2 regions of the Faecalibacterium taiwanense genome follow, and region 1 is predicted to be linked to the other one. Evidence: riboswitches for the same ligand, from Rfam matches in the RefSeq annotation. Region 1 holds a riboswitch; the other holds the start of a gene.

Region 1 (4,717 bases):
CTTGGCGATTACCTTAAGGATGAAGTGACGAACCAGCCCGGCCAGAGCATGGGCGAATACTGGGTGGAGACAAGAGGATGAAAAAAGTAAAACTCAAACTGGAACTGCAGTACAACTCCCCGGTGATCCTCACATTTTTCCTGCTGTCACTTCTGGTGCTGTTCCTCGACCAGTGGACGGATGGGTGGACGACGATGCATCTGTTCTGTGTCTACCGCTCCTCGCTGAAGGACCCGCTGTTCTACATCCGGCTGTTCGGCCATGTGCTGGGCCATGCCAGCTGGGACCACTTTCTGAACAACATGCTGCTGCTGCTCGTTGTTGGCCCGCCAATGGAAGAAAAGTACGGCAGCAAGCCGCTTTTGTGCGGCATGGTGTTCACCGCTCTGGTCACCGGCGTGCTGCAATGCGTGCTGTTCCCACGTTCAGGGCTGCTGGGCGCGTCCGGCATCGTGTTCATGCTTATCATGCTTTCGTCGCTGGCGGGCTTCTCCGGCGGCATCCCGGTCACCATGCTGCTGGTTGCAGCGCTGTACTTTGGTCAGCAGGTGTACGATATCATTTTTGTGCACGACAATGTAGCAAACTTCATGCACATTGTGGGCGGCTTATGCGGCACTGCCTTTGGCTACTACAGTGCGTTGCACAGCCGCCGCAGGCCGGCAAAAGCGGTGAAGTTTTCCAGCACGAACAGCCGCCGGAAGCGCTGAACCCACTGTGGACATAGGCTGATTTTGAAAAATTTGCAAACAGGTATTGACAAACGAAAAATCCGTGGTTTAATATAGCCAAATTCAATACACTAAACCGTTGAAGCGGAGATAACGGCGAACCATGCCTGTACAGAGAGCCTGCGCAGCTGAGAAGCAGACCGGAAACAGTTCGTCAAGGAAAGTGTGACTTTGCGTTATATTTTCCCGAAATGGACCGCTGAGGGTGCAGGGAACTGCGGAGAACTTTCGCCGCACAGTATTCTGCAACGTAGGGCATACGTCAGTTGCCGGGGATGTGTTGGCATCCCGCCAAGTGCATGGGGTCATGCCCATGAAGTCAGGGTGGCACCGCGGATAAAAGGCCATATTTTATTCGTCCTTGACAGAAGAGAGTTCTTCTGTTAGGGGCGTTTTTCTTTTCCACTCCCTCGGCAGAAGAGCCGGGGGAGTTTTTGTTTTAGGGCTCCCTTGTTTCCGGCACTAAGGCTCATGCCTGTGGTTGCGGCCACGAAAACCTGAACAAAACAAATGCACCCGGTTGCTGCGGTTCTGCCCACAGGCCGGGTGCATTTTATATTTTAGGAAAAATTACAGGTCACTGCGCGGGGAAGCTGCCATGGCCCAGAAGTTCAGCTCGTGCTCCGAGCAGGCATGGAAGATCTCGCGGCAGCGGGCAAGGCGCTCGTCGCTCAGGCCTTCGCAGACTTTTTCTGCAAACGCGGCCCAGTCGCGGCAGGCCGCCTCATAGCCCTTGTCAGCATAGTCCACCACCAGTGCACCATAAAGGGTATCCTGCACGGAAGGCTTTTCTTCCAGCAGTTTCTGGAAGATCCAGCCATAGCTCAGCATACAGGGCAGGCAGGCCATCATGCACTCGGCTGCGCCCTCGCCGTTTTTGGCGGCTTCGATCATAGCGTCCACATAGGCACGGTTCTCCGGCCGCAGCGGCAGGCTCTGGATGCCTTCATCGGTCAGTCCAAAGTGCTTGAGATAGTGCAGGCGGGCTGCATCCTCGCTCTCATTCACGAAGGAAAGCAGGGAATAGTAGGTGCGGATGGTCTGCATATCCTTTGCCTTGGTCATGCCCCAGGCAAACACCTTGGCATATTCCCGCAGGTAAAGACTGTCCTCCACGATGTAGCCCTTGAAGCAGGCTTCATCCAGTGTGCCATCCGCAAGGGGTCTTTCCAGAAATTCTGAGTGCAGGCATTTCTCCCACACGGGCAGGCTTTCCTGCACCAGCTGCTGCACAAAGGTCTGCTCACTCACCCACAAACTCTCCCTTCAGTGCAAACATGTGGTTCATGGGGCCGGAGCCATGGCCCAGATCCAGCATGGCAGAAAGACAGCCGGAAATGTAGGCCTTTGCGCGCTCCACAGATGCATCCAGATCATAGCCCTTTGCCAGATTGGACGCAATGGCGCTGGATAGGGTGCAGCCGGTGCCGTGGGTATTGGGGTTTGCAATGCGCTTGCCGCGGAACCATTTGCCGCAGCCGTCCCGCCACAGAAGGTCGTCGGCATCGTTGATCTGGTGGCCGCCCTTGCACAGCACGGCACAGTGGTATTTCTCGCTGATCAGCTTTGCAGCGGCCTCCATTCCGGCCGCATCGGTGATCTTCATGCCGGAAAGGATCTCAGCCTCCGGAATGTTGGGGGTGACCACCTCTGCCATGGGCAGCAGCTTTTCGGTCAGTGCCTGCACGGCATCGTCCCGCAGCAGCTTGGAGCCGGAGGTGGCAACCATCACCGGGTCCACCACGATATGCTTTGCGCCGTAGGTGTGCAGCTTTTCGGCGATCACACCGATCAGCTCTGCCGAGGATACCATGCCGATCTTGACGGCATCCGGGTAGATGTCGGTAAAAATGGCATCGATCTCCTGTGCCAGAAATTCGGGCGTGGCTTCAAAAATGCCGGTCACACCTGTGGTGTTCTGGGCAGTCAGTGCGGTAATAGCGCTCATGGCGTACACGCCGTTTGCAGTCATGGTTTTGATATCGGCCTGAATGCCAGCACCGCCGCTGGAATCGCTGCCGGCAATCGTCAATGCAGTTTTCATGGTTACAACTTCCTTTGCAAAAAATGCGGAAATGCCCGCAAGGAGGCACCTCCGCACTTTGAAGCAGCAGTATCTCCCTACGTTGGCATTGTCCAAATCAGGTCACAGGTCTGGGCAAACAGCCCACTCTCAGCCTGCTTTTGCAGGCTCCCTTTTTCTGCGTTCAAGAATACCACAGTGCCGCTGCATTTGCAAGGGGATGGCCCTTTTCAATCGGCCCGCTGCGTGGTAAAATGGAAAAAACAAAGGGGGAAATACCATGAACATCACGGTCTATCTTGGAGCAAATGCGGGCAATGATCCTGCGCTGGCGGCAGCTGTCCGGGAACTGGGCAGCTGGATCGGTGCAAACGGGCACCGCCTTGTGTACGGCGGCTCCCGCAGCGGCCTGATGGGCCAGCTTGCCCAGAGCACACTGGACGCAGGCGGCACGGTGACCGGTGTGGAACCGCAGTTCTTTGTGCAGCAGGAGCTGCAGCACGATGGCCTGACCGAGCTGATCGTCACCAAGGACATGACCGAGCGCAAGACGAAGATGATCGAGCTGGGCGATGCCTTCATCGCATTCCCCGGCGGTACCGGCACGCTGGAAGAGATCGCAGAGGTAATGTCCAAGGTCTCGCTGGGCCAGTTGGACGCGCCCTGCATTCTGTATGATCTGAACGGCTACTACGACAGCCTGAAAGCACTGCTTGCCAAAATGATCGAGAAAGGCCTTTCCACGCCGCAGCGCCAGCAGGGCATCCGATTTGCGGCGAATCTGGAAGAGATCACAACAATTTTGAATAAAGCCTAAAGGAAACGCTTCCCCGGCCGGGAAGCGTTTCCTTTTTATATCATTCTCCCAGTGCAGTGCGGATATTTGCCAGCACCTTCTGGCTCAGCAGCACAAAAGCCTGCTTGGTGCGTCCGGCAGAAACATTCGCGCAATGCACATTCTCACGGGCAAAGAAGTCTTCACCCACCGGGCCGGCAGCGGCACGGGTGTCACAGAAGAAGTGGGTGCCCGGCAGAGCAAGCCACTGTTCCAGAGCAGCAGAGTCAAAGCCCGGGCCGATGGAGGTGTTGAACAGTACCTTGCCTGCGCCCAGCTGTGCAAATTCGTCCTTGCCCAGCAGCAGGACATTTTTGTTCAGGCAGGTGAACACCACCTCGCTCTCGGTCAGCAGCTGTGCCAGCGGCTTATAGGCCATGCCCACAGCTTCGGCATCCGGCTTGCGGGTGCGGCTGTAATAGGCAATGTCGGCACCCATGAACTGCAGCGCGTCGGCGATCATTTTGCCGGACACACCCAGCCCGATGATGCCTGCCTTCAGCCCGGTGATCTCCACCGGCTCGTCCCGCAGCATGGGCATCCCAAAACCGTGCAGGATGCCGGTGAGCTCATGCAGGACGTACTCCACAACGCCGCGGTCGCCGTAGTCCCGGATGCCCAGCACTTTGATGCCGCGGGTGCGGGCGTAGGCGATATCCACATTGGCGCTTTCCTCAGAATACAGGCTGCAGCACATGCCGATGTAACGGATATTCGGGCAGCGCTCGATCACATTTTTGCCCATGCGGGAGGTGTAGCTCAGAAGCACAGCATCGGCATCTCCGATGCGCTGCACGATCTGGTCATCGCTGGCCGGGATATCGCGGTACAGCACCACTTCTTTTGCGTACTGATGCAGCGCTTCCTCGGCGGAAGGAATCAGGCTTACCGGCTCAATGGCCACCAGTTTGTTGAACATCTGCAAAGCCCTCCTTTAATAGAAGCATACGGGGGAGGAGAGGTTGCGCAGCAGGGCAACTACGCTCCAACCGGCAATGGCGCTGGTGGAAGAGCAGATATCCACCACGGCCTTCACGCCCTCGATCTCGGCGGTGATGCAGTGGTCGTCGCCCACCCAGCCGGGTACCGAGTGCATGGTCACGCCGGTGATCTCCGGGCCGGTGGTGG
Region 2 (4,717 bases), 430 kb from region 1:
CTGCTGACGAACTTTCTGGCCGCAGCAGCACTGCTTTTGGGCGCAGGGCTTTTGTGTGCGCGGCAGTGCAGCGGTCTGCGGCTGATGGCGGGCAGTGCGGCAGCGGCAGCGGCTTCGCTGGGCATTCTGCTGCCGGAGCTGCCCGGCCCTGCAGCTTTCCTTTATAAGGTGTTCACCTGCTGTGCCGCTGTAGCTGCGGCTTACGGCGTGCCGGGCCTGCGCAATTTTGTGCAGCTGTGTGTGTGGTATCTGCTGCTGAACCTGCTGCTGTGCGGAGCCGTGCTGCTGCCCGGAGTGCAAAGCGCAAATCTCTGCGTCTATCTGCCGCTGTCCCCGGGCCGGCTGCTGCTGTGCTGCGGTGCAGTGCTTGCCGTGCTGCGCGGCGTACTGTTCTGCTTTGGCCGTGCAGGCACCCGCTGCTTTGCCGCTGTGCTGGAGCTGGAAGGTGCAGCCCTCTCCGTACAGGCTTTCTGCGACACCGGCTTCTCAGTGCAGGACCCGCTGACCGGGCAGGCAGTGGTTCTGGTCTATTATCCCGCCGTGCGCAGCGCCCTGCCGCAGGAGCTGCGCACATTTCTGGACCGTTATTTTGCCTGCGGCACGGCACCGCCGCCGGAGCTGCGGGTGCGGCTGGTGCCCTGCACCACCATTGCCGGGCACTGCGTGCTGCCTGCCGTTCCGGCCAAGGCCCTGCGCACCAGCAAAGGCAGTGCAGCGGGCATTCTGGCCGCATTCTGCCGCCCGGAAACACAGCAGCCATGGACAGCTCTGCTTGGCAGCGAACTGGCCGTACAGCTGGGCATCCGCTGAGAAGCGCTTGATGCGATCGATATCTATAGATGTACAGGAGGGGTATTCATGTTTCATGTTCTGCACCGGTTCTGGCGTTGGCTCCTTGCACGGCTGGGCTATTGCGGCGGCGCACATTTTCTGGCGGGCGCGCCCAGCCTGCCCCCGCCCCTGACCCCGGAACAGGAAAAGGTCCTGCTCTCCCGTATGGCTGCAGGCGATGCCGCTGCCCGGGACGACCTGATCACCCACAACCTGCGGCTGGTGGTGTATCTTGCCAAAAAGTACGAAAGCAGCGGTGTGCCTGCCGAGGACATGATCAGCATTGGCACCATCGGGCTGATCAAGGCGGTGAACACCTTCACGCCGGAGCGCAGCATCAAGCTGGCCACCTACGCCAGCCGCTGCATCGGCAATGAAATTCTGATGTACTTACGCAAAAGCTCCAACCGCCGTCAGGAAGCCAGCATCGACGAACCGCTGAACGTGGATGGCGACGGCAACGAGCTGCTGCTTTCTGATATTCTGGGCAGTGATGAGAACCAGATCAGCCAGCGGCTGGAACAGGATGCGGAGCGTGCCGTTCTTCGCCGGGCCGTGGACAGCCTGTCCCCGCGGGAACGGCAGATCATGGAGCTGCGCTTTGGTCTGGCGGACGGCATTGAGCGCACCCAGAAGGAGGCCGCCGACGCACTGGGCATCAGCCAAAGCTACATTTCCCGGCTGGAAAAACGGATCATCCATACCTTAAAAGTACAATTGGAAAACGAGTGAGGTGAAAAAACGCGGACTGCCGCCCGCTGGGCTTGACAATCCACGCTGATTTGCGTATAATAAAACTACAAAAGGCGCTGGCCCTGCAAACGGCTAGTTCCTTACCGGATTAGTCAAGAAAAGATGACCGCTCGGATTGGGACTCGAGGCGGTCATTTTTTCTTTTTGTCATCACTGTGAGAAACAGTCCATGTAATTTCAAACGTAACGTAGATTGCTCCGCCGAGAAGCGTGAGCAGAAGCACGACCTGTTCAAACGTCATGGTGCATCCCCCCTTTCCGCCCTTGGGCATCCGGGGAGAACGAGATCTTCAAGAAAAAATCGTCTTTAGCCGGCACCCAAGTACCGGTAAGGACTAGCCGCCTGCGTTTGTGGGCACAGCGCCTGATGGCGGCGTTGCCGCCGCAAATACAGCATATCATAAATCTGCACGAAAAACAATATTTTGCCGCGCTTTCCTGTCAAACGGGAAAGCGCACAGTTTTTTCCACGCATACAATGCCGCTGCGCATCCCATACTCCCGGTGAAGATTAAAACAGACCGGGGGCGTTTGGATGTACAACAAAGTGGAGCTGTGCGGCATGAACACTGCAAAGCTGCCTGTGCTGACCGAAGCCGAAAAGCGGGAACTGCTGGCCCGCGCCCACGCCGGTGATGCAGCAGCCCGGGAACAAATGGTGGAAGGCAACCTGCGGCTGGTGCTCAGCGTGGTGCAGCGGTTCGCCCAGCGCGGCGAAAATCTGGACGACCTGTTTCAGGTGGGGTGCATCGGCCTGATCAAGGCCATCGATCATTTTGACCCCGCCCAGCCGGTGCGCTTTTCCACCTACGGCGTTCCCATGATCATTGGGGAGATCCGGCGTTTTCTGCGGGACAACAATGCCCTGCGGGTGAGCCGCAGCCTGCGGGATACCGCCTACCGGGCCATGCAGAGCCGCGAAGCGCTGGAAAAGCAGCTGGGCCGCGAGCCGACCATGGACGAGATCGCGCAGGCGGCGGGCCTTGCCCGGCGCGAAGTGACCGCCGCGCTGGAATCGGTGGTGGAGCCGATCAGTCTGGAAGAGCCGGTGTACACCGATGGCGGCGATGCGATGTATGTGATCGATCAGGTGCGGGACCCGGACGGCGAGGACAGCTGGATCAGCGGGCTGCAGTTCCGGCAGACCGTGGCCGGGCTGACCCCGCGGGAAAAGCGGATCATGGAGCTGCGCTACCTGCAGGGCAAGACCCAGATGGAGGTGGCGCGGGAGATCGGCATCAGTCAGGCACAGGTCAGCCGGTTGGAAAAAGGCGCACTGAGCCAGTTCCGCACCCCGGACTGAACCTAAAAAGGCGGCACAGCTTCCGTTTTGTTCGGAAGTGTGCCGTCTTTTATCTGCGGCTGTATTTGCGCCGGGTGGCCGCACCGCCGCGCAGATGCCGCTCTGCCTTATTGCAGGCCAGAACCGCACGCACCTGCCGGAACAGCTCCGGCTGCAGCGTCCGCAGCCGCACCGCAACATCCTTGTGCACGGTGGACTTGCTACACCCGAACACCGCTGCCGCCGCACGCACTGTGGCCCGGTTGGCCGCGATATATTCGCCCAGCTGTACCGCCCTCTGTTCGGGGTCTCCCTTCATATCCAGACTCCTCCCATTGTGAACTTATGGTACAGCCTATGCACAGGCCGGGGCAGATATGTTCCGCCGGGGCTTGACTTTTGCGCCGGACGCGCTATACTTTTGCATGGACATAAAAACAGGGGTGCCGAAAGGCTGAGATCTGCGTTTTGCGGAGTACCCTTTTACCTGACCGGACAATGCCGGCGTGGGAGTTTGCAGAACTGTCCGTTCTTTCACAAACCCCGTGCGCCTGCTGGAAAGCGGGCGCATTTTGTTTTTGTGTACTATCGTTCTGAGAAGAGGAATCCCTATGACCAAAACCTATTCCAAGACCCGCATTCTGGTGGAGGGTGCGCTGATGATCGCCCTGTCCACCGTTTTGAGCATGATCCAGATCCCGCTCATGCCCCACGGCGGTTCCATCACTCTGTTCAGTATGGTGCCCATTCTGGTAATGAGCTACCGCCACGGCGCAAAGTGGGGCATCATGACCGCTTTCGTCAACAGCCTGATCCAGCTTGTGCAGGGCCTTGGCAATCTGGCATACTGCCAGACCCTCACGGCACAGGTGGGCTGCGTGCTGCTGGACTACCTTCTGGCCTTCACGGTGCTGGGCTTTGCCTGCCTGATCGCAAAGCCTTTCCGCAACCGCACCGTGGGTGTCGGTGTCAGCGCCTTTGTGGTGTGCCTGCTGCGCTTTTTGTGCAGCTTTCTGTCCGGTTACATCGTCTGGAAGGACTACGACTACGCTTTCAGCTGGATGACCGAGATCGGCTTTCCCGGCATCTCCAACATGAGCGTGGACGGTCTGTGCTGGCTGTACAGTGCCGTGTACAACGCCACCTACATGCTGCCCGAAGCCATTCTGACCACGGTCCTTGTGGTGATCCTGATCCGTGTCGCACCGCAGATCTTCGACCCGCAGAACGCAAGAGCGTAAGTTTTTTCGCGGCCATTTTTCCCGCCGGGAAGGGCATTTCCCCGGCGGGAATTTTTTTGCAGAAAATCCCAAAAAAGCTGTTGACAATCCGGCAAAGCGCTGGTATAATTACTCCTGTCGTCAGGCACGGCACAAACATCTGGGGGATTAGCTCAGCTGGGAGCCCGGTTGGTATCAAAACACACCCCCAGTCAGATAGTCCTGCGACAATCAATTCCCAACAAAAAACTCCATCCAAGAGGTTCGCTTCTTGGATTTTATGGGGGATTAGCTCAGCTGGGAGAGCGCTTGCATGGCATGCAAGAGGTCACCGGTTCGATCCCGGTATTCTCCACCAAAAAAGCACTGTACTTCGTTTGAAGTATGGTGCTTTTCTTTTTGATTTCTTGGAGGCTACGGAAAAAATCAGTCAAAAGTCTGATTTTGCAGGCGCATGGACGGCAACCCCCAATTCTTGCTGTTTCGTTGTTTTTGAAAATACTTGTTCGATGCCCGACTGTTTTGCAGGCGGACGTATCACTCCCCCTCGATGTACGGAGTAAGGTCGAAGTTGAACGAGATGTTGATCTGGTATCCGCGATATACGTCTACCCTGCGGATGAGCTGGTTG

What was found. Region 1 has a riboswitch for thiamine pyrophosphate ahead of thiD (bifunctional hydroxymethylpyrimidine kinase/phosphomethylpyrimidine kinase). Riboswitches for the same ligand answer to the same signal wherever they lie in the genome.
Region 2: it holds a riboswitch for thiamine pyrophosphate, as region 1 does, so the genes downstream of both, PXT33_RS09975 (energy-coupled thiamine transporter ThiT) here and thiD (bifunctional hydroxymethylpyrimidine kinase/phosphomethylpyrimidine kinase) in region 1, are expected to answer to the same signal.

Annotation. Positions count from the first base shown of each region.
Region 1 covers NZ_CP155552.1:1,579,548-1,584,264, forward strand. The annotation lists gene PXT33_RS07885 (CYTH domain-containing protein) at 1-81, shown strand, start outside; gene PXT33_RS07890 (rhomboid family intramembrane serine protease) at 78-710, shown strand; gene PXT33_RS07895 (TENA/THI-4 family protein) at 1,302-1,982, opposite strand; gene thiD (bifunctional hydroxymethylpyrimidine kinase/phosphomethylpyrimidine kinase) at 1,975-2,775, opposite strand; TPP riboswitch at 2,832-2,939, opposite strand; gene PXT33_RS07905 (TIGR00730 family Rossman fold protein) at 3,035-3,571, shown strand; gene PXT33_RS07910 (D-isomer specific 2-hydroxyacid dehydrogenase family protein) at 3,612-4,508, opposite strand; gene PXT33_RS07915 (aspartate dehydrogenase domain-containing protein) at 4,524-4,717, opposite strand, start outside.
Region 2 covers NZ_CP155552.1:2,011,151-2,015,867, reverse strand. The annotation lists gene PXT33_RS09995 (sigma-E processing peptidase SpoIIGA) at 1-810, shown strand, start outside; gene PXT33_RS09990 (sigma-70 family RNA polymerase sigma factor) at 859-1,563, shown strand; gene sigG (RNA polymerase sporulation sigma factor SigG) at 2,120-2,887, shown strand; gene PXT33_RS09980 (sporulation transcriptional regulator SpoIIID) at 2,937-3,185, opposite strand; TPP riboswitch at 3,296-3,395, shown strand; gene PXT33_RS09975 (energy-coupled thiamine transporter ThiT) at 3,478-4,107, shown strand; tRNA gene PXT33_RS09970 (tRNA-Ala) at 4,369-4,444, shown strand; gene PXT33_RS09965 (recombinase family protein) at 4,624-4,717, opposite strand, start outside.